Regions from separate parts of the Clostridium sp. LBM24168 genome, predicted to be linked through region 2. Evidence: riboswitches for the same ligand, from Rfam matches in the RefSeq annotation. Region 2 holds a riboswitch; each other region holds the start of a gene.
The links. Region 2 has a riboswitch for S-adenosylmethionine ahead of ACSVC9_RS07940 (sulfate ABC transporter substrate-binding protein). Riboswitches for the same ligand answer to the same signal wherever they lie in the genome.
Positions count from the first base shown of each region.

Region 1: it holds a riboswitch for S-adenosylmethionine, as region 2 does, so the genes downstream of both, ACSVC9_RS01650 (pyridoxal phosphate-dependent aminotransferase) here and ACSVC9_RS07940 (sulfate ABC transporter substrate-binding protein) in region 2, are expected to answer to the same signal.
Region 3: it holds a riboswitch for S-adenosylmethionine, as region 2 does, so the genes downstream of both, ACSVC9_RS13235 (O-acetylhomoserine aminocarboxypropyltransferase/cysteine synthase family protein) here and ACSVC9_RS07940 (sulfate ABC transporter substrate-binding protein) in region 2, are expected to answer to the same signal.

Region 1 is NZ_CP196861.1:335,141-345,787, reverse strand. Features, by position in the region: gene ACSVC9_RS01665 (hypothetical protein) at 40-474, opposite strand; gene larA (nickel-dependent lactate racemase) at 591-1,862, opposite strand; gene ACSVC9_RS01655 (MetQ/NlpA family ABC transporter substrate-binding protein) at 1,874-2,698, opposite strand; gene ACSVC9_RS01650 (pyridoxal phosphate-dependent aminotransferase) at 2,723-3,895, opposite strand; SAM riboswitch class I at 3,985-4,086, opposite strand; gene ACSVC9_RS01645 (LysR family transcriptional regulator) at 4,136-5,014, opposite strand; gene ACSVC9_RS01640 (sulfite exporter TauE/SafE family protein) at 5,185-6,021, shown strand; gene ACSVC9_RS01635 (DUF1634 domain-containing protein) at 6,021-6,389, shown strand; gene ACSVC9_RS01630 (ABC transporter substrate-binding protein) at 6,432-7,523, opposite strand; partial or broken gene ACSVC9_RS01625 (ABC transporter ATP-binding protein) at 7,557-8,337, opposite strand; gene ACSVC9_RS01620 (FecCD family ABC transporter permease) at 8,334-9,398, opposite strand; gene ACSVC9_RS01615 (SoxR reducing system RseC family protein) at 9,714-9,986, opposite strand; gene ACSVC9_RS01610 (macro domain-containing protein) at 10,113-10,647, shown strand, end outside.
Region 2 is NZ_CP196861.1:1,601,636-1,612,282, reverse strand. Features, by position in the region: gene ACSVC9_RS07975 (methyl-accepting chemotaxis protein) at 1-1,233, shown strand, start outside; gene ACSVC9_RS07970 (ketopantoate reductase family protein) at 1,322-2,260, shown strand; gene ACSVC9_RS07965 (hypothetical protein) at 2,342-2,605, shown strand; gene ACSVC9_RS07960 (response regulator transcription factor) at 2,670-3,362, opposite strand; gene ACSVC9_RS07955 (sensor histidine kinase) at 3,355-4,746, opposite strand; gene ACSVC9_RS07950 (MBL fold metallo-hydrolase) at 5,057-5,950, shown strand; gene ACSVC9_RS07945 (MFS transporter) at 6,004-7,233, shown strand; SAM riboswitch class I at 7,331-7,442, shown strand; gene ACSVC9_RS07940 (sulfate ABC transporter substrate-binding protein) at 7,773-8,828, shown strand; gene cysT (sulfate ABC transporter permease subunit CysT) at 8,869-9,687, shown strand; gene cysW (sulfate ABC transporter permease subunit CysW) at 9,699-10,526, shown strand; gene ACSVC9_RS07925 (sulfate/molybdate ABC transporter ATP-binding protein) at 10,528-10,647, shown strand, end outside.
Region 3 is NZ_CP196861.1:2,671,066-2,681,712, forward strand. Features, by position in the region: gene ACSVC9_RS13225 (MaoC/PaaZ C-terminal domain-containing protein) at 381-1,271, shown strand; partial or broken gene ACSVC9_RS13230 (GntP family permease) at 1,311-2,706, shown strand; gene ACSVC9_RS13235 (O-acetylhomoserine aminocarboxypropyltransferase/cysteine synthase family protein) at 2,965-4,248, opposite strand; SAM riboswitch class I at 4,477-4,582, opposite strand; partial or broken gene ACSVC9_RS13240 (PTS glucitol/sorbitol transporter subunit IIA) at 4,809-5,165, opposite strand; gene nifH (nitrogenase iron protein) at 5,585-6,412, shown strand; gene anfD (nitrogenase iron-iron protein, alpha chain) at 6,446-8,038, shown strand; gene anfG (Fe-only nitrogenase subunit delta) at 8,054-8,404, shown strand; gene anfK (Fe-only nitrogenase subunit beta) at 8,422-9,807, shown strand; gene ACSVC9_RS13265 (hypothetical protein) at 9,886-10,341, shown strand; gene ACSVC9_RS13270 (type 1 glutamine amidotransferase) at 10,338-10,647, shown strand, end outside.

The sequences.
Region 1 (10,647 bases), 1.3 Mb from region 2:
ACTTGTTATATAAATAGTATAACATAGATACATATATTATCAAACAGACAAACCTGCTGACAATAAGAATATCATGATAATCGGAACACTATCACATAAAATCCACATTATTATGAGCAACACCAAACTCAAATTTTTATATGTATTGTAAATATATAAGATTACATTATATACAAAGAATAAATTCGTAACTATAAATAGCAATAGTATAGGGACAGGATTAGCCATTCCATCTACAGCTAATATATGCAATATAATAACTAAGACAAGAACCGTAATTAAAAATGAAATTATTCTTAAACCATCTCTATTCTTTATATACCTGAATATTTTGAATCCATCATATATACACATAATTGCAGGCACGATAGCAATATACTCCAGCCAGTTAATAAAAAAATAAGCTGCAATTATAAATGCCGTAAAGCACAATATTTCCAGGGCAAAGTTCAAATCCTTGTTTTTTAAATTCATTTGTATTGTCTCCTTAATAAAATATATTCATAGCTATATATTACCATATATCATTCAATTTCTCATAAAAATACTAGGATTTAGTATTGAAATATATTTCAATACTAAATCCTAGTTTATACAGGAAGTGTATTTGCACCATAGGGCATAAGTATAACATTGGGATTGTCACCACTTAACTTATATGCAGTTCTAACTGCCTCCTCAAGAGACTTTACCGGAGTAAATCCAAATTTTCGTACTTCATCATCTTCAAGAGAGGACAAAAGAAAAACCTCTCTATTCTTTGCAGCATACAAAGTCTTATATGCCGCGTAACCAGGAACTGTAAAATTTTTCTTTAATGCCATTTCCATATCCTCAAGAGTTGTATATTTAAACCATTCCATGAATTCATCTGCACCCAGCCCTTCTATACACTGTGCGGCCACAATCAGCACACTGTCCTGTGATCCTGCATACAAACTATTATCAATGGTTTTAACTGTCTGATACAAATTTATATCTTTTGGATATCCACCTGCAGACGTTATAGTAATATCTGCCTTGTTTTTAATTTTTATTCCATAAAGTTCTCTAGTAGTATTACATCCCTCAATCCATGCCCTTTCAAAATCTCCAGCTGCAAACCTTACAAAGTTGCCATCGGTATCAAGTACCGCATTTACCAAAAAATCAGGTGAAACTTTCCTGCATATTTCGGTAATATCCTCACGCATAGGATTACCCTTAATCTTGTTTGGTCCTGCATTCAGGTTCAAACCGGAATTTTCTCCATTGTTAAAAACAAGCCTATGATTGTGTTGAATTGTTTCAAAACCTGCAACACCCGGAACAACACTTTTAGCTCCTCCCCCAAAACCTGCAAATAAGTGAAATGTAATTCCGCCTGTAAGTATAAGTCTATCTGCCTCCATTACTCTCTTATTTATATATTCAGGAGTACCAAAACTTGATATGCCAATGAACTTCAGCTCTTCTCTATTTCTACCATCATGGTTATATACTTTTATTCTACCATAGAGTTCTTTTCCTACGATAGATATCTTTTCAGCTTCCGAAGCTTCTCTGTGAGTTCCTACCGCAACTACAGCCGAAATATCTTCATCCTTTATTCCAAAAGAATTCAGGTAATTAACTATATGAATAAGAAATTCACTTGTTCTTATCCACATACGTGTTATATCTGAAACTATAAATACAATTTTTTCCCCAGGCTTGACTATTTGTCCTAATGGCTTTGAATTTACAGGGTTTTCAAGTGATTTAATAATTTCTTCCTTTATATTTTCAACATGTCCCGTTTTATTTGGAAGTATACTTTCTATTTTCCCTTCCAGATTTATTTTAATGACATCATTTCCATATTTAAAATTATATATACTCAATCAAACCACCTCTAAAATGCTGCTATAACAGATCCCTTGAAATGCTCTTCTATATATTTCTTAACTTCATCTGACTGATAGACTTTAATTAGTTTCTTTACATTTTCAGCATCTTTGTTATCAGGTCTTGCAACTATGATATTAATCCATGGAGAATCCTTTGGTTCCTGGAATATAGCATCTTTATTTGGATCCAGTTTGGCCTGTATTGCATAGTTGGTATTTATTGCGGCAACTGCAACATCACTTAAAGAACGAGGAACCATTGGCGCTTCGACTTCCAAAAATTGAATGTGTTTAGGATTTTCAGCCACATCCTTTATAGTAGCCTTTAGACTAACTCCACTTTTCAATTTTATAACCTTACCTTTTTCAAGAAGCATAAGTGCTCTTGCTTCATTAGTTGGATCATTTGGCAGGGAGATTTTATCCCCATCTTTTAGGTCATTTAAAGACTTTATCTTGCTGGAATATATACCCATTGGAAAGGTTACAGCATTCCCAACTTTCACCAGATTCATTCCGTGATCTTTGTTGAACTGATTTAAGTATGGTTCATGTTGATATATATTTGCATCAAGTTGCTTTTCATTTAATTGTGTATTTGGCTGAACATAATCGTTAAAACTTGTATACTCAACATCCAATCCCTGTTTTTTCGCAACTTCTTTAACCTTTTGTATTATTTCTTCATGAGGTCCTGCTGTAACCCCAACTTTAATTGTATTTGCTTCAGAATCCGATTTTCCCTCCGAACTCTTTGATGTAGCTCCACAACCTGAAAATACAATTGTTATTAAGAATATTGATATTAAAATGCTTCCTATCTTTTTCATAATAAGCCCCTCTTCATATAAAATTTATTCACTATAAAATCTAGCTTTTTCCTTAAGTGTCTTCAATTTTTCAATGGCCTTCAAAAGAGTATCATCTTTCTTTGCATAGTGGAGTCTTATAAGGTGGTTTACATCTTCTTTAAAGAAGCTTGAACCAGGTACGGCTCCTATTTTAACTTCTTTAGCCAGCCATTCACAAAATTTCAAATCGTTTTTTACGTTGAATTCAGATACATCTATTATTACATAATAAGCTCCATTGGGTTTTACATATTTTAATCCTGCTTCATCCAACCCGTTTAAAAAAAGATCTCTTTTCTTTGTATAAATGTTTTTCAACCAGTCATAATATTCTCCAGGCATTTTTAAGCCTGCAATTGCTGCTTCCTGAAGTGGTGCGGCTGCTCCAACCGTCAAAAAATCATGAATTTTTCTAACATTCTCTATTATTCTTTCATCTCCTATAACATATCCAAGTCTCCAACCTGTTATTGAATATGTTTTTGAAAGGGAACTACAGCTCAAAGTCCTGTTAAACATCCCTGGAAGTGAAGCAAAATAAATATGTTTATAAGGATCCATAACAATATGCTCGTATACTTCATCTGTTATTACAAATGTATCATATTTTTCAGCTAAACTTGCAATATACTGGAGCTCCTCCAAGGTGAAAACCTTTCCTGTAGGATTCGATGGATTACATAAAATGAGAGCCTTTGGTTTCTGCTTAAATGCATCCTCAAGTTCTTTCTTGTTGAATGAAAATTCCGGTGGATAAAGGGATACATATATTGGATCTGCTCCACTCAATATTGCATCTGCAGCATAGTTTTCATAAAATGGAGAGAATACTATAACCCTGTCACCCGGATCACAGACTGTCATGACAGAAGCCATCATTGCCTCCGTACTACCACAGGTAACAGCAATTTGTTTCTCAGGGTCTATATCTATTCCCATAAACTTTCTTTGTTTTTCTGCGAGAGCTTCCCTAAAATTTCCTGCACCCCAGGTAATCGCATATTGATGTGGACCTTTCTCTGCTGCAGCTTTAAGTGCTTCTTTTATTTCTTGCGGAGGATCAAAATCAGGAAAACCCTGTGACAAATTAATAGCTCCATATTTATTGGATATCCTTGTCATTCTCCTTATAACAGAATCTGTAAAGTTAACCAACTTCCTACTTAGTTCAGGCAACAAAAACACGTCCTTTCAAAATTATATTAAACAATAAGATTTATTCTCTAAATTAAAAAAACCCCTTTTCGATAAAAGAGGTAGCTTCCCTCTTATCTTTCAGTTAAAACTGCAGGAATTAGCACCTGGCAATAATAATTGCTGGTTGCTGGGTTTCATAGGGCCTTTCCCTCCACCTCTCTAGATAAGAATAAATCTATTAAATTATAGATATGATTATATTATTTACATGAAATAAAGTCAAGCCTTTTCTATCTGTGAAACTACATTCAAAAAATTTTTGGAAGCAGCTGACATATACCTGTTTTTTACACATATTGCGGCTATACTAGTTTCTAAATTTGAGTCATCAATTACTCTATAGTTCAAGTCTGATGCCTTTACTATATCTAATGCAGTCCTAGGAACCAGTGCAATTCCAATACCTGATTCTGCCCACAACAGAGTAGTCCTTGCATCATCACCTTTACATATTATTTCAGGTATAAAATCCACATTATGGCATGCCTCGAATATAATTTTCTCAAATCTCCTATATATGATAAGTGGCTTGTTCATGAGATCTCTTAAAATTATCGATTTTTTATCTGGAAAATAGTTTAAATCATTCCTAAAAACTGATATCATGGGTTCTCTGGAAAGTATTCTTACATTCAATCCCTCCTGGTTAAAGGGTGTTCTAACTATTCCTATGTCTATTACTCCACTATTTAATATTTCAAGTATCCTATATGTGTTTCCTTCCCATACTTCAAAATTTACATTTGGATATATGCTATGAAAATTTTCTATTATATAAGGGAAAAGTGTAGCCCCTGAAGATGAAACGGTTCCAATAGATAACGTGCCCTTTGTTCCTTCATTGAAATCCTTCAATTCCTTTACGGTTGAATCCACCAATTTCAATATCTGTTCAGCTCTGTTCTTGAGTATTTTACCGGCATCTGTCAGATGAATCTTTCTATTTCCCCTATCCATAAGTCTAGTACCCAATTCCTCTTCTAAAAGCTTTAAATGATAACTGAGAGGTGGTTGTGCTATATTGAGTTTTTTAGCTGCCTCCGTTATCTTTCCTTCTTCTGCAATTGCAAGAAAATATCTAAGTTGCTTAATATCCATGAAGAATATCACCTCTATAACTAAATAATAATAGTAAAAATATATAATAGAGAATATTTATATAATTTTTGTATATAAACAATATATAATTAATATTTTCAATATACTTTTATCCCTGATATAATAATACTTGAAAAATAAATTTTATTCAATATTGAGGAGATGATATTTTGTCACTGACGGTGCTAGAAATCCTATTGATATCTATTGTGGCAGGCATAGCTGGATCTATTCTCGGTCTTGGCGGTGGAACGGTAATTACTCCAGCCTTAACCCTTATATTTGGAATTGACATAAGATATGCTATAGGTGCAAGTATAATTTCAGTAATAGCAACTTCAAGCGGTGCTGCCATAGCCTATGTGCGGGATGAAATGACAAACATAAGAGTTGCAATGTTTCTTGAAATAGCAACAACGGTTGGTGCAATCACAGGTGCCTTCTTAGGTGGAATTATAAATGCCAACTATCTTTATGTACTATTTGGATTACTACTTATATATTCAGCCTTTGCGATGTTCAAAAATGGTAAAAGCGAATTGCCTGATAACGTTATAGAACACCCTCTGGCAGAAAAACTTAAATTAAATGGAGAATATCATGATGAGGTCTTAAAACAATCCGTCAAATACAAAGTGGCAAATGTACCTAGTGGATTTGGTGTAATGTATGGTGCTGGAATTATATCGGGTCTCCTAGGGATAGGAAGCGGAAGTTTTAAAGTTATGGCCATGGATTTGTTTATGAAACTTCCAATGAAGATATCAAGTGCCACAAGTAATTTTATGATGGGAGTTACTGGTGCTGCCAGTGCAGGGGTATTTTTTTTGAGAGGGGACATAGACCCTAAAATTGCAGGTCCCGTGGCGCTAGGTGTACTTGCAGGGGCAACTATTGGAGCCCGTATTATGAAGCGAATGAAAAATAAAACTATAAGAAAAATATTTATACCTTTTCTTATATACATAGCACTTCAAATGATATATAAAGGAGTGATTGCACTATAATGGACAATAGTAGATTAAAAAAGAATATACGAGAAATAGAGAACGTAATAAGTAAATTTCTACTCATAGGAGTTTTAACAAGTTCCACTGTTATAATAATAGGTCTTGCAATGTTCCTAATTTCAGGAAGTAGTGGATATGTGAAAAATTTCTATCCTACCCATCCACTTGAAATATTCATGGGATGTATGGCTTTAAAACCTTATTCAATAATAATGCTTGGATTAATGTTGTTAATAGCCATTCCAATACTCAGAGTAGCTGTTTCCATATTGGTGTTTTTAAAGGAAAGGGATTTTTTATATGTAAAAATCACAACTGTTGTACTTATAATATTAATAATAAGCTTATTCATGGGTAAAAATTAAAGGCTGTGTTTTACACGGCCTTTATATATTGGATAAATCTCATTAATTTGGATCTTGGGCACTTAAAATTTTGTTAGCTTCATCAGCAGTAAGATCATAACCCAAAAACTCCTTATAAAAATCCTGCGTTTCTTTCACCATATCCAAATCCTTAAATTGCTCCGGATGAATAAGCTTTGCCAGCCATTGAAATTGCAGGGCTGATTCCATGCCATATCTATCCCACAGGAAAACTCCCATTGGATTTACATATACCTTTTTGTTTTTAATTGCATTTACCTGACTCCACTGAGGATTGCTGTACAATTGATCAAGTGTTTTTATCGGGCTGTTTTTATCATTCAGTACACTTTTTCCCATAATTATTATATCAGGATTCCACTTGAGCACCTGCTCCATGGAAGCAGGTTTCTTGTTTCCTGCTATCTCAGCAGCATCTTTACCACCACCTGCCTGTATCCAGTCATCTACTATGGTTTTTTGCCCATCAATTGTAAGAGGTTTAAAAGATTCTATATGTAATATTTTAGGTTTTTTTGAATCCGGTATTTTGGAAGTTACCTCTTTTACCGCTTTAAGCCTTTTATCAAGATATGAATTATACTTATCTGCTTTATCCTTGGCATCTCCACCTAAAACCTGGGCAGTTGTATTTACAACCTTTTTCAGATCATTATAATTCTGGAATATCAATTGTACTGTAGGGATTCCAAGTTCCTTTGTCTTTGCAAGTAATTTTGAATCTGTAGGTATGAATAATACATCCGGCTTTAATTGTGCAAGTGTCTCTGTATTAACAGTTGTATTTGTAAATATGGTCTTAGCCTTATCCATATCTGGAAATACCTTATAAAGCCACGGATATGCCTTCTTTGAATCAATAGTTGCAACTATTTTATCAGAACCACCGAGCATAGCTACTATCTCATTGTGTGCCGGCCATGCATCGGCTATCTTGTTCACATTGTCAGGAACAGTTACTTTTAAACCTGTCGAGTCTGTAATTACCCTACCCTTACTCTCCTGAGTATTGTTTTGAGAACTTGTACTGGTCTTACCACATCCGGCAAATAAAAACAATGCAGCAAAAATAATAATGATTAAACTTTTTACCTTGCTAATTCTTTTTCTCATAATTTCACATCCTTAATTTAAAATAATGATTTATTAAAGCAGTGGAACACAGGATTTAATTTTATTCCCACTGTCCAAAACTGTATTTATAATTTTTACATTCACCCCATAGGCATCTCTGAGGTTTTCTTCAGTAACAATATCATCTGCAGTTCCTACCATAAATTTATTATTTTTCTTCAAAAGAGCAACCTGGGTGGAACATAGAAAAGCATGATCGGGAAAATGAGATGTCATTATAATAGCCAGTCCTTCTTTAGAAAGTTTTAAAATCTGTCTCAGAACTCTTATTTGATTTCCAAAATCCAGATTGGACGTAGGTTCATCCATAATAAGTATATCCGGTTCCTGAGTAAGAGCCCTTGCAATAAGCACCATCTGTCTCTCTCCACCACTTATTTCCGTATATATCTTACCTTTCAAATAGCTTATTCCAATTATGTTCATATTGTTTTCTGCAATCTTCATATCTCTTCTTCCCGGTGAACTCATTGCACCAAGATGTGATGTTCTGCCCATAACAACTACATCTTCCACCGTAAACGGAAATGGAGTACTATGCGTTTGAGGTACATATCCTATAGTTTTTGCAAGTCTTTTTCTATCCCACCTGCTTATATCTTCGTTATTTATATGTATTTCCCCCTGACTTTAACTTCAGGAATCCGAGAATAGTTTTAAAAAAAGTTGTTTTCCCTGCTCCATTTGGTCCAAGAATACATAGTATTTCCCCTGATTTCACAGTTAAGGACATATTGCTTAATATAGTTTTGTCACCATATCCACAGGATATATTTTTTATATCCAGGATCACCTCCAACTCCTCCTTCCCTTTAAAAGCAAATATATAAAAAATGGAGCACCAATTAACGAAGTCAATATTCCAAGTGGTATTTCCACAGTAAATATACCTCTTGCTATATCATCTACCAGCAGCAGATATATGCTTCCAATAAGCATTGACGCCGGAAGTGCAATTTTATAATTGGGACCTACAATCATCCTCGCAAGATGAGGTATTATAAGCCCTACCCAGCCAATTATTCCTCCTATTGATACTGATGCCGCCGTAATCAAAGTTGAACAAATTATTACAATGGTCTTCATTTTGTAGGTATTCACTCCAAGAGCCCCTGCCTCCTCATCCCCAAAAGATAATACATTCAACTTCCATCTTAAGGCAAACAATGGAATTATCCCGATAAGCATTGGGACAATCATAATCATGACATCTCTCATAGTCACAGTGGAAAGTCCACCCATAAGCCAGAATGTTATTTCCGGAAGTTTATCCTCCGGATCACCTACATACTTGATTATAGATATAAAAGACTGCATAAGACTTGATATAACCATACCAGTAAGTATAAGACTCAATACAGATCCCTCGTTTCCACGATTTATGACTGAATTAATACCAAATGCCAGAAGTACCGCTGCAAGTCCAAATATAAATGACATAATTTGAACTTCCAGGGAACCAAAGGAAAGTAAAAGTCCTATAGCCGCTCCGAGACCAGCCCCACCTGATGCTCCAAGTATATCAGGTGCCACCATGGGATTCCTAAATAACCCCTGATAGGCAGAACCAGCTGCAGAAAGAGAACATCCTATAAGCAATGCTGCAAAAATTCTTGGCATTCTCACCTTAAATATTACATTTTCTACATTTGCACCATAATAGGAAGCCGTACCTGTTATCTTAGCGTGAAATACATTTATAATTTCAGAAAGTGATAAATGATAACTCCCTATAGTAAAAGAAAATAAAAAGGCGCATACAAGTATTCCTAAAAACATCCAGTTAGCGTGAACCCTTTTACTTTTATCCAATTTGTATATATGATCTGATGGAATATCATAATCTACTTTCACCCGTATTGTCACCACCTTTTTTGTATATAATAAAGTATAACGTACTATAAAGCCATATTTTACAAATTATTCTTTATAATTTGTAATGTTTTATTGCTTTTTATCATTGTATTAATAATATAATAATATTTATGAACTAAAATTACAATATCGTTAATTAATTAGTGCAATATTTAGCATAATATTAAAGATTATTCAACCTTTAGCACACTTGTTACGTTTACTTCATAAATATACATAATTTAATAAAATATTTAAAAGAAAAAAAGGTAAATTCATTTTAGAATTTACCCAACAAAATTCATATAATATTATCTACATATCATCCCAGTGAATTTTTTCCTGATTTTCATCTACTACAGCAGATTTATCAAACAGCTTTATTAATATAACTACCAGGATGAATGCAACTATTCCTCCAATAATTTGCGCAGTCTTAATATTATTAAATCCAGCAGACTTTCCTATATACCCACCTAAAAATGCTCCAATAAATACAGTTACTATAGGAAAAATAAAGAGCATAAATGCAGCTGTTATCATATTTGTGGTTTTATCATTCTTATTATGTTCTTTCATTTTAAACATCACCATCCACCTTTATTATAACGTCTTAAATATCTATTATAAAGATTTTTTATGTAAAAATTTTGATTTATTCATAAATTATCAGTTAAAATATAATTATATAAATTTAACCGTGGAGGCCATAAAATGATTAGAATAGATGAGAAAAAAATAATAATAAAAAAGGGCAATATAACGGATGAAACCAGTGATGCTATAGTCAACCCTGCAAATAGTTCAATGCAGCATGGAGGTGGAGCTGCTCTTGCCATTTTAAAGGCAGGTGGACCGCAGATACAATCAGACAGTAACAAGCTCATAGAAAAAATAGGACTATTGCCTGTTGGAAAAGCAGTAATAACTTATGGTCATAATTTACCCTCCAAATTTGTCATACATACTGTAGGCCCTATAATGGGTGAAGGCAATGAGGATAAAAAATTAAAAATGGCTGTTAAAAGTGTATTGAATCTTGCAGAATCCTATAACCTGAAATCCATATCGATACCAGCCATAAGTTCAGGTATTTTTGGATTTCCAAAAAATAAATGTGCGGAGATACTTCTTGAAACTTCTGTCAATTTCTTTAAGACAGGTAATGTAGATTTACAAACTATTGTAATGTGTAATTATGACGATGAAACTTACAAAATTTTTTTAGACGAGGAAAAAAAGTATGCTT
Region 2 (10,647 bases):
ACAGAATTGACCATAAGTTTTTTAGCTATGGCTGTACTTATTGCTTGTATTGGAATTGTAGGTGTTACTGAATTTTCTTATAAGGATATTACAACAACAATATTAATAGTAGTGGGTATAGCAGCGGCTCTGATTTTTAGCTTTGTCATACCGAGGAAAATACATAAGTACATTTCAAAAGTAGTTAATATGTCTAATAATATGGCTAATTTTGATTTTACAGGTAAATTTGAGACTACAACTAAAAATGAATTCGCTGAAATATTTAGGAGTCTTGAGAAAGCGCAGTCAAACATTAGAGAACTTGTAACGGCTATTATGGAAAATTCACAAAGTATGAGTGCTTCCAGTCAGAAGCTTTCTGCAACTTCAGAAGAAATATCGTCAAAGGTATTAGGTATAAATGAAGTTATATCAAATGTAATTTCAGGGGTTGAGGATAGAAGTGCTACAGCAGAAGAAATAACGGCATCTATTGAAGAAGTTGAATCAAGTATCAATGAGTTATCGGGAAAGGCTATGGAAGGCAGTGACAATGCAAACAAATCAAAGGAAAAATCAACTTCTGCTGAAAAAAAAGGAAAAAATAGCGTAGAAGAAGCGGAAAAGATATATTCAGAGAAGAGAAAGAAAATGTTGCAGTCAATTGAAGAGGGAAAAATAGTAGCCAATATAAGTGCCATGGCTGATACTATATCCGATATAGCCGAACAGATAAATCTTCTTTCATTAAATGCTGCTATTGAATCTGCAAGAGCAGGTGAGCATGGAAAGGGATTTGCAGTAGTTGCAGATGAAGTAGGTAAACTTGCAGAGCAGTCTTCAAATGCAGTGTCTGGTATCAAGGATACTATAACAAAGGTTCAAAATGCCTTTTCAAATCTTTCACATGATAGCAGAGACATATTGAAATTTGTAAATGAGGATGTCCAAGGTGAATTTGAAGAGTTCATGCAGGTAAGTACAGAGTATTATAATGATTCTGAATTTTTGAGTAAGATGTCAGAAGAAGTGGCATCCATGTCAGAGGAACTTACAGCTACAATAAATCAGGTAAGTGAGGCTGTACAAAACATGGCCAATGCAGCCCAGGAATCTTCAGAACATGCAGAATCAATAAAATCCAATGTGGATGAAACCACAAAATCTGTAGAGCAGGTAGCACAGACTGCCCAGCATCAGGCAGACATTGCCCAGAAGTTGAATAATATGGTAATGAAATTTAAGATATAATTACAGAAGAATCCAATTTTATTTTATGAAATTGGATTTTTTATATGGTAAAATAAGAAAAAGTATATTGTTTTGAGGTGGGATTGTCATGAAAACTATAAAAAAGATATCGGCTATAGGTCTTGGGGCAATAGGATGTGCGTACAATAGCAAATTGTATGATTTGAATCCAGAAGGGCTCAGAGTTATAGCTGGCGGTGAAAGGGCCAGAAGATATAAAAAGGATGGATTTATAATAAATGGAAAGCATTATGACTTTACATATATAGATCCACAGGAAAAATGTGAGTCAGCAGATCTGATACTTGTATCGGTAAAGGCAAATCAACTGGAAAAAGCCATTGAGGATATAAAAAACCATGTGGGGGATGATACAATTATAATGTCTCTTATGAATGGTATTACAAGTGAGGAGATTATAGGGAGTAGGTATGGAATGGAAAAGGTTTTATATTCTCTCTGTATTGCTATTGACGGAAATCGAAATGGAAATAATATTAAATTTTCTAGCTATGGAAGTATAGCATTTGGAGAAAAAAGTAACAGTTATTATTCTGAAAAAGTAAAAGTTGTAAGAGATCTTTTTGAAAAGGCTGGAATTCCATATGAAATTCCAGAGGATATGATGAAATCAATGTGGTACAAGTTTATGATAAATGTTGGTATAAATCAGACATCAGCGGTACTGGGAGGAACTTATGGATTATTCCAGACTAATGGCAATGCAAGAGATTTTATGGAGTCTGCCATGTGGGAAGTAATAAAGTTATCTGAAAAAGCTGGAGTCAATTTAAGTGGAGATGATATTAAAAAGTGGTATAGAGTATTGGATACTATGCCAAAAGATAGTGGTACTTCTATGTTTCAGGATATCAAATATGGGAGAGAAACTGAAGTTGATATGTTTGCTGGAACTATATGTGAATTAGGAAAAAAGTATGGTGTAGATACTCCGGTGAATAATACGCTTTTAAATATAATCAAAGTAATTGAAAAAACCAAAGTATTAGCCAGAAATAATTTATAAGGATAACTGGAAATCTTCATAATATCTCCACAGCGGTATTGTATTATTTAGACAAATAAAATATAAGTGAGGAGTATTTATATGAATTGTCACAAAAGTAGTAATATGAACAATAAAGGTGGTAACAGTGGAATAGGTCATATGCTTATAATGATACTTTGTTGTGCTATACCATTAATTTTACTATCATTTCTGCCATTTTTAAGTATGGCACCAAGATTTAAAATTATGCTTACAACAATAGCTCCATTTATATGTCCTATAATGATGGTTTTAATGATACCGATGATGTTTATGAATTCTAAAAAAAATAAATGCCATGATGATATGGGAGATAGTAACTAAACTGTAAATAGGCCAAATGAGCGTAGATTTATGTAATATCCAAGTTTTCTATGCTCATTTTACGTCATTCTGGATCTCTGCTGCTGCCAAATTTATAGCCTATTTTCACTACAGTAAGTATATATTTTGGATCCTTGCTATTATACTCTATTTTTTTTCTTAAATTTTTGATATGGGTATCTATTGTTCTGTCGGAACCTTCGAAATCAATACCATATACATTTCTTATCAGTTGCTCTCTGGATAAAACTTTACCATTATGTGAAGCAAGAGTATACAAAATGTTAAATTCATTTGGAGTGAGGACTATGTACTTTCCTCTTACCTGAATGTTTCTTCTTTCATTATCAATTTTAAGTTTTCCATTATCATAAGAAAGTACTGTTGTCTTATTGAAATTCATTCTTCTAAATAGTGCATTTACTCTTGCGGTGAGTTCCCTTGGACTCAATGGTTTTGTAAGGTATTCATCTGCGCCGATATTAAGTCCTTTGATTTTATCACTTAGTTCTACTTTTGCAGTAAGCATAAATATGTGTACATTTGATGTTTCCCTTATAATTTCGCATACTTCTTCTCCATCTATATCAGGCAGCATCAAATCTAATATTACAAGCTGAAAATTTATTCTATTGAATAGATCAATTCCATCATATCCCTTAATGGAACAGTAAACTTTATAACCCTCTCTTTCAAGATAGGCTTTGATTATTTCTGACACGTTTATTTCATCTTCAATTATTAAAATATTATTCATTATAATTCTCCTTGTTCCTGTTAAAATATAGTGTAAATGATGTTCCTTTGCCCAAGTTGCTATCAACCTCAATTGTAGCAGAGTGGCGAGTAAGTATCTTTTTTACAATAGTTAATCCTATGCCGTTTCCCTCTGTTTCACGACGACTTTTGTCTCCTCTGTACAGTCTTTCAAAAATATAAGGGAGATCCCCTTTTTTTATACCTATGCCATTATCTTTGATCTTGAATACGATTTTGCTGGCATTTGTATATAAATGAACCCGTACGGTTCCTCCAGTTGGGGTAAATTTAATGGCATTGGAAAATAAATTTATAAATACCTGTTCTAATTCATCTCTATTACCTAATATTTCAAATTTTTCATTGGGTTGTATATTAAGATAAAAATGTATACCTTTGTTTCTAAAGTTGATTGAAAGCTTGTTACTTACAAGGGAAACTAATTTATCTAAAGATATTATTTCCATCATGTTAAGATTTGGTTTTTCATCTTCAAATTGTCTCAAAATATTTAAGTTGTTTAGCAGTTTACCAAACCTTATAACTTCATGATTCAAATAATTTAAACGTGATTTAGTTACAGGGAATATTCCATCAATCATTGCTTCCAAATTATTCTGGAGAATATTTAATGGAGTTCTTATTTCATGAGAGATATCTGAAACTAGCCTTTTTCTAATGAGATCTTGATCTTTTAATATTTTCCCCAGCGAATTTATGCTTTCGGTCAAACTATTTAGTTCTTTTATATTACTTTTTACATTTGAGATGGAATCATATCTTCCTCTGGAAAGTTTAACAGAAGTATCAGATACAGATTTAATAGGTGATGAAAACTGTTTTGATATGATTATACTTATTATGATGGCAATAATTATAGCTGCCAGTACACTTGCGATAATATTTTTATTTATAGATCTCTTAAAATTTATATCTTGCTCTGTCATCAAAATTGGAGAATATTGTCCTATTACAACATAACCTACAATTTTTCCATTGTACTTGATTTTAAATGAATCTGATGTGTATATTCCCTTATTGCTATAAACTTTTTGCATCATTACATGTGATTTTTCTTTTATGTCATTGGAATCCATACCCCAAATCATATTTTTTTTAGCATCTAAAAGGGTTAAGCAGTAATTACTCATATAAGCTTCATGCATTATTTCTTCTCCGGAATCTTTAGTCCATTTTTTATCTCTTTTATATACTTGTTGAAAATAGTCTACAATTCTGTTGTTTCTGTTGTTCTGGGTATCAATCATATACTCATTGAAAGTACTGTTTATTGTGAAATTTACGGACAATGCCAATAATATTACAGAGGTGATTGAACAGAGAATAATTACCATGCTCAATCTTTTTCTAATACTTTGCAAAAGTATCACTCCCAACTTTAGATAGCTTTATTATATTTTACAGATAAGTTTATATATTTACAATTAATTTGCTAGATTATTAAACTGTTTTTTTCTTTATGCATTTTCTGTTTGATAGTATAAATAAGGGTGAAAAAAAGGTTAATTTTATTTTGATTGACAGTTTGTCAGTAATGTGCTATACTCCTTTTTATGATGAGAAAGAAATCAAACAAATAGATTTATATGAAAATAATATATATTTATGCAAGGATGTGAGAATTCAGTGGTTTGTGTAGTGTTCTTAATATACATATAGCTGAGAATAATTATGTTTGTAGATAATATAAAAGGTAATACATTTTATCTTGATACTGGAATAGCAGATGTACCTTTTTACAGAATCAATGACAGAGAAATTATAATGCTGGATTCTGGAATGGCAGATGGTGGAAGAAAAAGAGTGGAAGAATTTCTTAAAAAAAGTGGATTTAAAGTTTCAGGAATAATATGTACACATGCACATATAGATCATATAGGTAATAATACATATTTGAAGGAAAAGTATAAATGTGATATTGCTATGCCATCTTATGAGGCATTTACTTGCAGTTCAGTGGTCGGACTAAAAGTTTATTATGATTCATTGACATTGTCAGAGGTAGAGGAGCATTTTGGACATATGGTCTGTAAAACTGATATTATGATTTCACATAATCAGAATTCAGTGTCCATGTGTGGTATTGAATTTAAAATTCTTCATACTCCAGGGCACAGTCCCGCACATATATGCATTGTTACACCTGATAATGTTGGATATTTAGGAGATGCTCTCATAAGTTATGAAGTTATGGAAAGTGCAAAAATGCCATATGCCTATATATTGAAGCAGGATTTAGAAAGTAAGATGAAACTCTATGATTTGACCTGCAGCAAGTATATACTGGCTCATAAAGGAGTATGTGACAATATTACGAAACTAATAGATGATAATATAGATTTCTACAAAAATAGAGCAATGAAGATATTTGAAGACATAAATGGGGTCATGAAATTGGAGGATATTTTTCATACGATTGTAAAAGATTTTAAGATTCCTATAAACAGTATTTATAAATATAACGTAATAGAGAGAATGCTTAAATCATATCTTGAATATCTGGATGAAATGGGAATGGTAAAGCAGGGTGTATATGATAATATACTCAAGTATTCAAGAATTTGATTTATAGGAATTAAATTTAGATATACAAATACTCCCAATTTGGAGGGATTGTAATGGCTTCCGAAGGTTTTTCAGCTGCATTTAAATCGCGGGATTTTACGGCACTATGGATGGGACAGTCTTTTTCCCGTCTGGGAGATTATACGATGAGTACAATGATGCCTCTTATAGTATATTCTATTACTGGTTCCTCGCTTACGATGAGTACCGTAATGGCACTAATGTTCGGATCACAGGTGATTTTGCTGCCTTTTACGGGAATATTGGTAGACCATGTTTCACGAATAAAATTAATGATTGTCTCGGATATGACAAGATTAATTTTTTTAATTGATATGATTGCTTTTTCTCAATTGGGCAATCTAAAAGAGGAAATAATATACGTGTATGCAATTATTTCGGGTGTAATGACGGCTGTATTTCAGCCAGCATATTCTGCAATAAGAGCTCAGATATTTACAAAAGATATAAGAAATTCTGCAAATTCATTGACACAGATAAGTGAGCAGGTTGCCATGCTAGTAGGGCCTTCACTTGGAGCAGTAGTTATCAGCATGACTTCTGCAAGTATTGGATTTGGGATAAATGCTTTGACATTTTTAGTATCAGTTGTAAGCCTCTTATTTCTTGATAACAATCAATTATCACAAAATATGTCGACAATTGTATATTCTATTACGTTTTTAAAAAGTGAATTAATAGATGGTTATAGGGAATTAAAAAAAAGTACATGGCTCTGGGTTACAATATGTGTTTTTGCATTTATAAACATTATAGGTACAAGCTTCATTTCCATACTACTTCCATGGTTTGTTAAAGTAGATTTAAAACTTCCTTATTATACATATGGATTACTTGTAACTGCAAGTGGAGTTGGTTCAATTTTATTTGCAGTGATATTTAGCTTAAGGAAAAAATGGAAAAGAAGAGGTGTTTTAGTGTATTCAAGCTATTTGATAGTTGCTGTGGCACTGATTGGAGTACCATTTGTAAGATGGCTTCCATATATAATATTTTTTATGATTTTAAGAGGTGCTGTTACAATGATGTTTGGCTTGATATGGGAGGGGAGTCTTCAAGAGCTTGTTTCGGTTGAATCATTTGGAAAAGTTTCAAGCCTGGATATGATGGGGTCTTATGCACTTTTGCCAATTGGTTATCTTGTAACTGGGATTTTATCTCAGAATATAGGAGCTGCTTTGACAATATTCTATGAGGCGATATTTTTATTTATAGTTACGTTAATACCATTGTTTATTCCCGACATTAGAAAATTTGATTGATTTTAAGCAATAAAAAATCAAATTACTATTGACAAAAAATTATAAAGGCTATATTATAATACATAAGTTATAAATAATAGATAATTAAATATTCAATTTCTTATCAAGAGAGGTGGAGGGACTGGCCCTATGATGCCCGGCAACCTGAGTATATGTTTTATGTATATTCAATGGTGCCAATTCCAGCAGGAATACCTGAGAGATGAGAAGCAAGAGGACATTATACTTCCTATGGTTTCTCCATAGGAAGTTTTTAATTTAATAGTTCTATTGATGACTGACTAGAAAACTAGAGGTCAAGCTTATACTATAGGTATTTACGTTTTTATGTGAATTTCACTTGTTTGTATTAAGCTTGGCCTTTTTTATGACAGTTAATTTAATTAAAATGAACACACTTTTTACTAAAATAGAAAAAAGTATGGGATAGGAGGAAACTAAGTGAATAAATTGTGTATTAAGTCAAAATACTTAAAATTTTAAAAGTATTTTGACTTGACAGGAGTTATTTAATATTAAAGAATTTAGGGGGAATTTTTATGAAAAAATTTAAATTGGGTATTTTAATTTCGCTAATTAGTATTTTTATACTGTCATCTTTTACAGGATGTGGCAGTAAAAATGAGACAGGTAATAAAAAATCAGCAGAAAGTAAAAAATCAGTGGAATTGCTGAATGTTTCTTATGATCCTACGAGAGAATTGTATGAAGAATATAATAAAGCTTTTATAAAATACTGGAAAGAAAAAAATGGCCAGGATGTTACAATAAAGCAGTCTCATGGTGGCTCAGGTAAGCAGGGGAGGTCGATTATAGAAGGACAGGATGCTGATGTTGCAACACTTGCCCTGGCATATGATATAGATGCTATTCAGAAGGCGGGATTAATTAATGAGGGTTGGCAGAAAAAGTTTAAAGATAATAGCTCACCTTATACATCAACTATAGTATTCCTTGTTAGAAAGGGAAATCCTAAAAATATAAAGGACTGGGATGATCTTACAAAAAAAGGTGTATCAATTATAACTCCAAATCCTAAAACATCCGGTGGTGCCAGATGGAATTATCTTGCAGCTTGGGGATATGCTTTAAAGAAAAATAACAATGATCAGACCAAGGCAAAAGAATTTGTAAAGAAAATATATGAAAATGTTGCAGTACTAGACTCAGGTGCAAGAGGTGCAACTACTACTTTTGTTGAAAGAGGAGTTGGAGATGTTCTTATAGCTTGGGAAAATGAAGCTTTTCTATCTGTGAAGGAATTGGGAAAAGATAAATTTGACATAGTTGTGCCATCTTTAAGTATACTTGCAGAACCGCCGGTAGCAGTAGTAGATAAGGTGGTTGATAAAAAAGGTACTAGAAAAGTTGCAGAAGCATATTTAAGCTATTTATATTCTAAAGAGGGACAAGAGATAGCTGCAAAGAACTACTACCGACCAAGGGACAAGGAAATTGCTAAAAAATATGAAAAACAATTTCCAAAAATAAATTTATTTACAATAGACGATTTGTTTGGAGGATGGACTAAAGCACAAGAAACTCATTTTGAAGATGGTGGAACTTTTGACCAGATATATCAGCCTAAAAAGTAATAATATAATAGGTTAGGTAAATATAGGGAGGGGACATAAGATGGCCAGGAAGACAAGAGTTATTCCAGGATTTAATATATCTATGGGATTAGCTGTTTTATATTTAAGTTTAATAGTTTTAATTCCACTCAGCACAATATTGATTCAAACATCAAAGATGGGATTTGATGGATTCCTAAAAATTATCACAAATCCGAGAGTAGTGGCATCATATAAAATAAGCTTTGGTTGTGCATTCATAGCAGCTTCCATAAATGCCATATTTGGGTTGATTATTTCCTGGGTACTGGTAAGATACGATTTTCACTTTAAAAGATTTATTGATGGATGTATAGATTTGCCCTTTGCTCTCCCTACTGCTGTTGCAGGTATTTCACTTACAACACTTTATTCAAAAAATGGATGGATTGGGTCTGTGCTTGCCAAGTTTGGCATAGAGGGATCATTTTCAACATTTGGAATTACTGTGGCATTGGTTTTTATAGGCATACCATTTGTAGTGCGTACAGTTCAGCCTGTTCTTGAAGATTTGGATTCAAGTATAGAAGAAGCGGCAGCTACTCTAGGTGCATCTAAAATACAAATATTTTTTAAAGTAATATTTCCACAGCTTCTAGCTCCACTTTTAACTGGATTTTCACTTGCTTTTGCAAGGGGAATAGGAGAATATGGTTCTGTTGTATTTATAGCGGGAAATAAACCGATGAAAACTGAAATAGCTCCTCTTTTAATAATGACCAAACTTGAGCAGTTTGATTATTCAGGAGCTACAGCTATAGCTTTAGTTATGCTTGTGTTTTCATTTTTCATGTTGTTTATTATAAATTTAATCCAATGGAAGGCCAATAAGTATGCATAGGAGTGAGGAAATTGAAGAATAAATATTATACTGGATCCAATGTAATCAAATCTTTGCTTATAATAATAACAATAATATTTCTATTTATAATGCTCGGAATGCCATTGATACTCATATTTATGGAGGCTTTTAAAAAAGGCAAAGATGCATATATTATGGCTATTACAGAAGAAAATACCATTTCAGCTGTAAAGCTTACTTTAATGGCTTCCGGATTTGCTGTTTTATTGAATACCATATTTGGTATAATAATGGCTTTTGCTGTAACAAAGTTTAAATTTAGAGGTAGGAATTTTTTAATAACGTTGATAGATCTTCCATTTGCAATTTCACCGGTTATAGCCGGACTTATATATGTGCTTACATTTGGTAGGGGAGGGTTATTCTATAATTTTCTATTTCAACATGATATTAAAATAATTTTTGCATTGCCTGGGATAGTGCTGGCTACCATATTTGTAACCTTTCCCTTTGTATCCAGGGAAATAATACCACTGATGATTACACAGGGAACTGATGAGGAGGAAGCAGCAGCTTCTATGGGAGCAAACTTGTGGACAATATTTAGAAAAATAACATTACCCAATATAAAGTGGGGACTTCTATATGGAATAGTATTGTGTAGTGCCCGTGCTATAGGTGAATTTGGGGCTGTTTCAGTAGTTTCTGGACATATAAGAGGAGAAACGAACACTTTGCCACTTCATGTGGAAATATTGTATAATGAATATCAGTTCTCTGCGTCTTTTGCAGTATCATCTATTTTAGTGTTTATAGCCATTATTATATTGATTTTGCGAAATATTATTGAATGGAAAGTAAAAAAAGAGGTGAAATAAGATGTATGTTGAAGTTAAAAACCTTAACAAGAAATTTGGCAGTTATCGAGCTTCAAAGAATATATCCTTCGAAATAGAAAAAGGGAAATTAGTAGGACTTCTTGGACCAAGTGGAAGCGGA
Region 3 (10,647 bases), 1.1 Mb from region 2:
TCATAATCGTTAACAAAAGATAAGCTAGTTATATTTATTAAAATAATATTTTAAATGCTATCTATTTATTTTAGTAATAACTATAATCTAATTTTACTTATATAAATTACAGTTGTCAATAAATATAATTTATACTATTTTAATCCATAATATGAAAAATGTATGATAAAAAAGCAATAAAAATATTATTGGAAAAAAACACACACATTTTAATTTATGACACAAGAATACCTCTATCTAAATACATTTGTAAGCAAAAAATAAATGTAAAACAAGAACCCTAATACAAATTTTATATATTATAAATAGTTTTTATAATTGGCATGATCTTTGCTCTATATTTAAGTAAAAATATTATATTTTAAGAAAGGAAGAAAATTATGGGAAAAATTAATTTTAATCTGGAAGAAATGTTAGTTGGTAAAAAAATGGAGCCTCGTTATATGGAATATAGTTGGCGTGATATTGCTCTATATGCATTAGCTGTAGGTGCCCATAGAGATGATCTAATTTACACATATGAGAAGTGTCTTAAGGCTATTCCAACTTATGGTACTGTTCCTTACTGGGGAACGCAGAATGTTAGACCATATCAGTGGATGCCGCTTCCTGCTTCTATGCTTGCTGAAGAAATCATAAAACCAAGCATTTCATTTTTAAACATGGATCATGAAATTATCATGCATCGCCCTATCGATCCTATTAAAGGAACTTTCCAATATCAAGATGTAATCACAGACGTATATGACCGTGGTAAGGATAAAGGTGCAGTAGTAAAAACAAAGCTAGATATTCGTGACGAAGCTGGTAATCTAGTGTGTACTAATTATTCTACAACATTTTTTCACGAAGCTGGAGGATTTGGTGGAAAACCTATGTTAAGCAGTTCAGTAAAAATGCCATATAGAAATCCCGATTATGAAGTTGATGATTATATAAGTCCTGTTCAGAATTTACTATACCGTCTGACTGGTGATACAAATTTAGTTCACGTCGATCCCAAATATGCACAGAAAATGGGTTTCCCAACATCCTTTGTACAGGGATTATGCTCTTTTGGATTCTCATGCCGAATGGCTATTTCTGTACTTTGTCCCGATGAACCTGATCGCATGACACGTATGACAGCACAGATGAGAAATGTACTTTATCCAGATACACCGGTTAAGCTGCTTATTTGGAAAATTGGAGCAGGTATTGCATATTTTCGTTTTATAGACGTAAAGAGCGGCAAACCGATTCTTGACCGTGGTGTATTTGAGTGGAAATAAAATTATCAAAAAGTTATTTATATTATGGAGGTTTTTAAAATGGCAGTTTTAGGAATTTTATTGAGTTTAGGTCTGTTGATTTTCATGGCCTACAAGGGTTACTCGGTTATTTTATTTGCCCCTATCTTTGCACTGTTGGCAGCTATTTTCTCTGGATTTTCTATAATGCCGACATACACGGAAATATTTCTTCCGAACCTGGCAAACTATGTGAAAAACTTTTTCCCATTCTTCCTGCTGGGTGCTGTATTTGGAAAAGTTATGGAGCAATCCGGTGCGGCAAAGTCTATTGCTGAATTTATTATAGAAAAACTAGGGGAAAAAAATGCAATGTTTTCTGTTGCCATGTCTACAGCCATACTTACTTATGGCGGCGTAAGCACATTTGTCGTAGCTTTTGCGGTATATCCATTTGCAGCTTCCATTTTTAAACAGGCTAATATTCCAAAACGTCTCATTCCCGTAACAATCGGTTTAGGGTGTTTAACTTTTACTATGGATGCTCTTCCAGGAACTCCGCAAATTCAAAATTCCATTCCAATGAAATTTTTTAACACAGATCTTTACTCTGCACCTGTATTTGGTATACTGGGAAGTATAATTTTACTTGTCGGCGGACTGACTTATATAGAATGGAGAAGGCGTTCACTTAAAGCAGTGGGAGAAGGTTACGGTACAAATCACATTAATGAACCCGTTAATGTATCAGATGAAAACTTGCCAAGCCCTGCTCTGGCAATACTCCCATTAGTTACAGTACTTGTATTATCCCTGGTTTTACAGAAATTAATTTTTCCCCACTGGGATATTGCTTCATGGGTAACCCAAGCACCTTACAATATTGATAAAAATAGTGTCATTGGTTCAATGAACAACTGGGCACTTATTATCTCACTCGTAGTAGGCGTCATTATGGCCTTACTTATTAACCCAAAAGCTTTAAAAGGTAATGTGAGTCAGGGTCTCAGTGCCGGTGCAATTGGTTCTCTATTGGCAGTTATGAATACAGCTTCTGAAGTTGGTTATGGCAATGTTATAAAAACACTTCCGGGTTTCAGCGGTATAGCCAATGCTTTAATAAACATAAACCCTAATGGTACTCCATTATTATCTGAAGCAGTTACTGTAAACGTTATGGCCGGAGTTACCGGATCAGCCTCCGGTGGAATGAGTATTGCACTTGATATGTTCCATACAAAATATCTAGATTGGGCTGCAAATACCGGTATATCTCCTGAATTACTCCACCGTGTTGCCGCTATGGCTGCAAGGAGGAATGGATACATTACCCCACAACGGTGCAGTAATCACCCTTTTGGCTATTACAGGTCTAACACACAAGCAATCATATAAGGATATATTCGTCCTGACCATGTTTAAAACAGCAACCTGTTTCTTTCTTGTATTTTTACAGAGTATATTCCACTTTATATAATTCCCTATATAATAACGAGCAAAATATAGTTAATACGGGAATATCCTGAATTCAGAATAATTACAATCTTTTCGGAAGGATATTCCTGCATAATTTCTTTTATAAATTTGAGAAACACTTTTGAATCCTTTTATTTCTATGTGAAATTATTATAGAAAAGAAATCACTTCTAAAAATATAAAAAGTCAAGTTTCTTCGACATTAACTATATAATATTGAAGAAACTTAACTTTCACATTCTCTATTAGTTATATCCTATCAAATTTTAGCAAGTGCCTGATCCAAATCATATATAATATCGTCAATACTCTCTACACCTATTGAAAGTCTTATAAGATCTGGAGTTATTCCAGCAGCTCTTTGTTGTTCCTCATTTAACTCAGCATGTGTAGTACTAGAAGGATGTATTACAAGAGATTTTGCATCTGCTACATTTGCAAGCAATGAAAATAATTTAACACTATTTATAAATTTCTTTCCTGCTTCAAGTCCTCCCTTTATTCCAAATGTAAATATGGAACCTGCACCTTTTGGAAGATATTTCTTTGCCAAATCGTGATATGGACTACTTTCAAGTTCAGGATAGTTTACCCATGAAACTTTTGGATGCTTACTTAAAAATTCAACTACCTTTCTTGTATTTTCTACATGCCTTTCCACCCTAAGTGAAAGTGATTCCAATCCTAAGAGAAAATAAAATGCACTCTGCGGGCTTAATGTTGCTCCCGTATTTCTAAGAAGCTGAACCCTAGCTTTTAAAGCAAAGGCAATTGGTCCCTGATCTGCATAAACAAGTCCATTATAACTTTCATCTGGTGTAGTAAAATCAGGAAATTTTCCACTTGCTGCCCAGTCAAATTTTCCCCCATCTACTATAACTCCACCAATAGTTGTCCCATGTCCACCAATGAATTTTGTTGCTGAATGCACAACTACATCTGCACCATATTCTATTGGTCTTACAAGATATGGAGTACCAAAAGTATTATCTATTATAAGTGGTATCTTATTCTCATGAGCTATATTTGCTACAGCTTCTATATCCAATACATTAATCTTTGGATTTCCTAATGTCTCAGCATAAACTGCCTTTGTCCTATCTGTAATAGCCCTTCTAATATTTTCAGGATCATCAGGATCAACAAATGTTACATCGATTCCTAATTTCTTTAATGTTACTGAAAATAATTCATATGTGCCACCATAAAGTGTACTAGCAGAAACTATATTATCTCCTGAATTTGCCACATTTAATATTGAATACAGTATTGCCGCCAACCCTGATGAGGTTGCAAGTCCTGCACTTCCTCCTTCAAGTGCTGCTATTCTCTGTTCAAATACATCTTCTGTTGGATTCATTATTCTAGCATAAACATTGCCTGGTTTTTTCAACTGAAAAAAATCTGCTGCCTCATCTGCATTTTTAAAAACAAAAGATGTAGTCTGATAAATTGGAACTGCCCTTGCTCCTGTTGTTGGATCTGGAACCTGTCCTGCATGTACCTGTAATGTTTCAAACCCTAATTTTCTCTCTTCACTCATTCTTATCTCTCCTCACATTTATATAGTAAAATTATTCTTTTTTATTCTTTTTTGATTCATTATTATAATTATTGTGACTATTATGATTATTCACAACAGCAGCATTTACACATTAACTTCACTACAATCACTTCCAATCCAAATTTAATATTATATTATGCCTTTCTATTAATTAGCTAAATAAAAAACTTCCTACAAGAAACTGTGGGAAGTTATAATCCTTGACGTTTCTCATCTCTCAGGTATTACCTGCTGGAATTAGCACCGTTGAACAAAAATTCATTCAGGTTGCCGGGCATCATAGGGCCAGTCCCTCTGCCTCTCTTGATAAGAAGTTAAATATTCAATTAATTTATATATACTATATAATCTTTTTATTGGTTTGTCAATAGCAAAATTAAAAATTTCTATCCCTAAATATATTGAAAGCTTAAATTATTCTATTTTTATAATTACTTCAGCCTTGATAAAAATACTGCCTATGGCTCTTTCATCAAGAACAAGCATCTCGCTTTCCTTAGTTTTACAGATAAATTTTTTAATAGATAATACATAAATAGTTACTTTGAAAATACTATAATGCCACCAATATTTATTTTAGGTGAAGTAGAGCCTTTTAATGCAATCTGTCCTGGTAAATCCACGTCGTTTCCTGAAAATTCAAGCGTACAATGTCCCATTTATTTCAGAGTATGCATAGCTTCATCTCCTATGCAAGTTATAGTATAAACTTCGTTCCCAAATATAAGTTTATCACCTACAACTATATCTTCTTTAAAATTCTCGATAGTATGAAATATGGAAATTTCAGCCGGTCCTGCCGGAGCATTATTATTAAATATAACAAGACTATTACATGCCTCCAGCAGTTCAAATGCAGAATCACCTATTCCAATAACTTTAGATTTATATTTCATAATAAATATTCCTCCCCAGCATAAAAATTTATATAGCAATAAAAACCTTTTCACAACTTATAAAAGCTTTGTTCTTCAACATAATCATAACACGTACCTTATATGTCCTCATAAATAATATTAGGATAAATATCAATTTGAGTAATATGTGCTGAAATTAAACTCTTTGTATAAATCAATTCCATTTTATTATGTTTTGTACAAAATATTTATAAAATCTTATACGTAGTCAAAGATATTCATGTATAAAATATAATCTTTCCTTGAATAATCATCAATAAATTAAACTTATTTTTTATAAATTAATAAAAAATAGCCATAATATATTGACAATTATTAAACTCTACAATATAATCAAATGAAACAATATAAAACATAACATTCTGGAAAATATTTTGGAAATTAAGGAGGTATTTAAAATGACAAGAAAAATTGCATTTTATGGAAAGGGCGGTATAGGTAAATCAACTACCCAGCAGAACACCGCAGCAGCAATGGCACATTTCTACAATAAAAAAATATTCATACATGGATGTGATCCAAAAGCCGATTCAACACGTATGATTCTAGGTGGAATGAGCCAGAAAACATTAATGGACATGCTTCGTGACGAAGGTGAAGAAAAAATTACAGCCGAAACAATTGTAAAGACAGGATACGGTGATATCAAATGCGTAGAATCAGGCGGTCCTGAACCAGGCGTAGGCTGTGCAGGTCGTGGTGTAATAACAGCAATTGATCTTATGGAAAAAAATGGTGCATATACTGAAGATCTGGATTTCGTATTTTTCGATGTACTTGGTGACGTTGTATGCGGTGGATTTGCAATGCCGCTTCGTGATGGTAAGGCACAGGAAGTGTATATTGTTGCTTCTGGTGAAATGATGGCAATATATGCTGCAAACAACATCTGTAAAGGCCTTGTTAAATATGCAAACAGGAGCGGTGTACGTCTCGGCGGAATCATATGCAACAGCCGTAATGTAGACAGGGAAAGAGAATTCTTGGAAGAATTTACCTCGGCAATCAATACACAGCTTATTCATTTCATGCCGCGTGATAATATCGTACAAAAAGCAGAATTCAATAAAAAAACAGTTATCGAATTTGATGACAAATGCAATCAGTCAAAAGAGTATGGAGAACTTGCACGCAAAATTATAGAAAATAAAATGTTCACCATTCCTACGCCTCTTGAAATGCCACAGCTTGAAGCCATGGTCGTGAAATACGGTATCGGCGATTAAGAAAATATATCAAAATAAGGGGAGGAATTAATTATGCCATATCATTTGTTTAAATGCAGTGAATGTATTCCAGACAGGAAACAGCATGTAGTTGAAAAAGGAAAAGATGAAAAATTGACAGATGCACTTCCACTCGGATATTTGAACACAATTCCAGGCACTCTTTCAGAAAGAGGCTGCGTATATTGCGGTGCAAAACATGTTATAGGCACTCCGATGAAGGATGTAATTCACATGAGTCACGGACCTATAGGCTGCACTTACGATACCTGGCAGACCAAACGTTATATAAGTGACAATGACAATTTCCAGATCAAATATACTTTTGCTACAGATGTAAAAGAAAAAAATATAGTATTTGGAGCTACAAAATTGCTGAAGGAAAATATTATTGAAGCTTTCAAGGCATTTCCAAAAATAAAGAGAATGACTATTTACCAAACCTGCGGTACCGCTCTTATAGGAGACGATATAGAGGCTGTTGCAAAAGAGGTAATGAATGAAATGCCGGACGTGGATATATTCGTGTGCAATGCTCCCGGTTTCGCCGGTCCAAGCCAGTCTGGAGGCCATCACAAAATAAATATAGCATGGGTTAACAACAAAGTAGGTACTCATGAACCTAAAATAACCAGTGACTATACAATAAACTATGTAGGTGAATACAATATCCAGGGTGATCAGGAGGTTATGCAGGACTATTTCAAGAGAATGGGAATACAGGTGCTTTCAACCTTTACAGGTAATGGTTCCTATGACGACTTAAGGGGCATGCATCTAGCAAAACTGAATGTACTTGAATGTGCACGTTCTGCCGAATATATCTGCAACGAATTGAGAAAGCAGTATGGAATTCCGCGTATGGATATAGACGGATTTGGATTTGGACCATTGTCTGCATCACTAAAGAAAATCGGACTGTTTTTTGGAATTGAAGACAGAGCCCAAGCCATAATAGATGAAGAAACTGCCAGATGGAAACCTGAACTTGACTGGTACAAGGAACGTCTAAAAGGCAAAAAGGTGTGCCTGTGGCCGGGTGGATCAAAGCTATGGCACTGGGCACATGTAATACATGAAGAAATGGGAGTTGAAGTTGTTTCCGTATATACAAAATTCGGTCATCAGGGTGATATGGAAAAGGGTATATCAAGATGCGACTGTCAGGGAGCGCTTGCCATAGATGACCCTAATGAGCTTGAATCTCTTGAAGCTATGAAAACACTTAAACCTGATGTAATCTTTACAGGCAAAAGGCCGGGTGAATATGCAAAGAAAATTGGTGTTCCGTATATAAACGCACATGCATACCATAATGGTCCATATAAGGGATTTGAAGGATGGGTCAGATTTGCGCGTGATATATACGATGCAATTTATTCACCGGTTCATCAGCTTGCATTTGTAGATATAACAAGAGATGAAATACCTGAAGAGAGAAGGTTTATAACTGCAAAGATGAAATCCGATGAAAATCTGAGCCAGGAAATAACAGCTTCATCAACGCTTAGAGAGTATACCGGAGAATATGATAGTGTTTCTTCACTGCGAAATAAAACAGATGATGATTATCCTTATTTAAAGGAACAAAAAGAAAAGCGCAAAGAAGTCAGCAGGGCATTATAGTGGAGGTGTATGTCTGTGGAAAATGATATGAAAGACAAGGTAGATCAGCTTACAAATTATATAATGAAGAATTGTCTCTGGCAGTTTAACTCACGTGCCTGGGACAGAGAAAATCAAAATGAAGGCATACTTACAAGAACCATGCAGCTCTTATGCGGTGAACCAGTTGAAAAAGAAACACCGGCTGGAAGGTATTACTGGTCTGAAGCTGTATATCTGGCAGAAGTTTATAAAAGCAGATATGAATGGATAAATGATATGAGCAAAGAAGAAATCAAGGTACTTATGAAGAAGCTGAGGGACAATATAGATTATCTGACTATTACAGGGTCATTGAATGAAGAACTTAAAGATCCGCTATATTAAGAGAGGAGGCATAAAACATGTCTTGTGAAGTAAAAGAAAAGGAACGCCAGGGTATTATAAATCCCATATTTACATGTCAGCCCGCTGGAGCGCAATATGTCAGTATAGGAATAAAGGATTGTATCGGACTGGTTCACGGCGGTCAGGGATGCTGTATGTTTGTAAGACTTATATTTTCCCAGCATTTCAAGGAGAGTTTCGAACTTGCTTCCTCATCACTGCACGAGGATGCCGCAATATTTGGTGGCCTTGGCCGTGTTGAGCAGGGTGTTGACGTTCTTCTGATGAGGTATCCAAATTTAAAGGTAATACCAATAATAACAACCTGTTCCACAGAAGTTATAGGTGATGATATAGATGGCGTTATAACAAAATTGAATAAAGGCCTCCTGAAGGAAAAATATGCAGGAAGGGAAGTTCATCTTGTTCCAATCCATACTCCAAGTTTCAAAGGAAGCATGATAAGCGGATATGATGTAGCCGTAGAAGCCTTTTTAAAGGCTTTTGCAAAAAAAGATAAACCAAACGAAAAAATAAATTTAATTACCGGATGGGCAAATCCCGGAGATGTAAAGGAACTGAAGCACATTCTGAAAGAAATGGATATAGATGCCACAGTTCTGTTTGAAATCGAAAAATTTGATGCACCACTCCTTCCCGAAGATCATGCAGAACCTCGTGGAGAAACTACAATTGAAGATTTAAAAGATACTGCAAATGCAATTGGTACAATTGCACTCAACAAATATGAAGGCGGAAAAGCAGCTGAATACCTTGAAAATGAATTTGATGTGCCGGCCGTTATAGGACCAACGCCCATTGGAATCCGCAACACAGATATATTTTTGAAGAGATTGAACAAAATGACCGGAAAACCAATCCCAAAATCGCTGGCTTATGAGCGCGGCGTTGCCATTGATGCGCTGACAGATCTTACTCACATGTTCTTTGCAGGCAAAAGGGTAGCCATCTTTGGAAATCCTGACCTTGTAATCGGACTTGCAGAATTCTGCATGGATCTCGAGATGAAACCTGTTCTTCTTCTTCTCGGAGATGACAACCAGGGTTACACCAAAGATCCTCGCATAAAGGAACTTCAGGAAAACACCGACTTCGATATGGAAATAATTTTAAATGCAGATTTGTTTGAACTTGAAGACAGAATAAAGAAAGGACTCAAGCTCGATTTAATAATGGGTCATTCAAAGGGCAGATTTGTAGCAATGGACAATAAAATTCCCATGTTAAGGGTGGGATTCCCTGTATTTGACAGGGCCGGCTATTACAGACATCCTAAAGTTGGCTATAACGGTGCAATATGGCTTGCTGAAGAGATGGCAAATATAATGTTCACTGATATGGAATACAAACACAAAAAAGATTGGCTACTTGCCATGTGGTAATATTTTTACCACAGTTCCATTCTGCCAGAATCAATGACATATTGATTCTGGCAAAATTATTTGGAAAGGAGTATATTTATGTTAGACAATATTTTATTAAAAAACATAGATTTAAATTCATTTGAAAGAAATTACAAGGATGCAAAGGCTTTCCACCATAGAGCCAAACAGTTTTCAGAGGAAGACCAGAGTCCAAGTATAATATTCAATGTGGCCTCCATTGCCCTTGAACAATATTTGATTTCAATATGCCACTTATATGGTGCACCTCCCTGGAACCATACCTATGATTTTCTCATGGATGTTGTAGAAATAGTCGTTGATTTTCCAAAAGAATTAAATAACGAGATAAGATCAATTGGGAAACAGTCTCATGAATATCTTTGTTCCCTGGAACCTTATACTGGAAATTTTCCTGAATCATCTGATGCGAGTAAAATTCTTGCAATATGTGACAAAATAAGCAGAACATTTGATCAATCCAGGATTTCATCAATTAGAGCAATAAAAAAAATAAGCGGAGGGATACTATGAGAATTCATTATTTACAGCATGTTCCTTTTGAAGGGCCTGCAAATATTGTAAACTGGGCATATAAAAGAGGTCATGAACTTACAGGTACACATCTGTATAATTATGAAACCGTCCCCCCTATGGATCAATTTGATTTCCTTGTGATTATGGGCGGACCTATGAATATTTATGAAGAAGACAACTATCCCTGGCTGAAATATGAAAAAAAATTTATCAAAGAAGCTATTGATTCTAATAAAATCGTATTGGGCATCTGCCTCGGTGCACAACTTATTACTGATGTTATTGGGGGTAAAGTAACCAGAA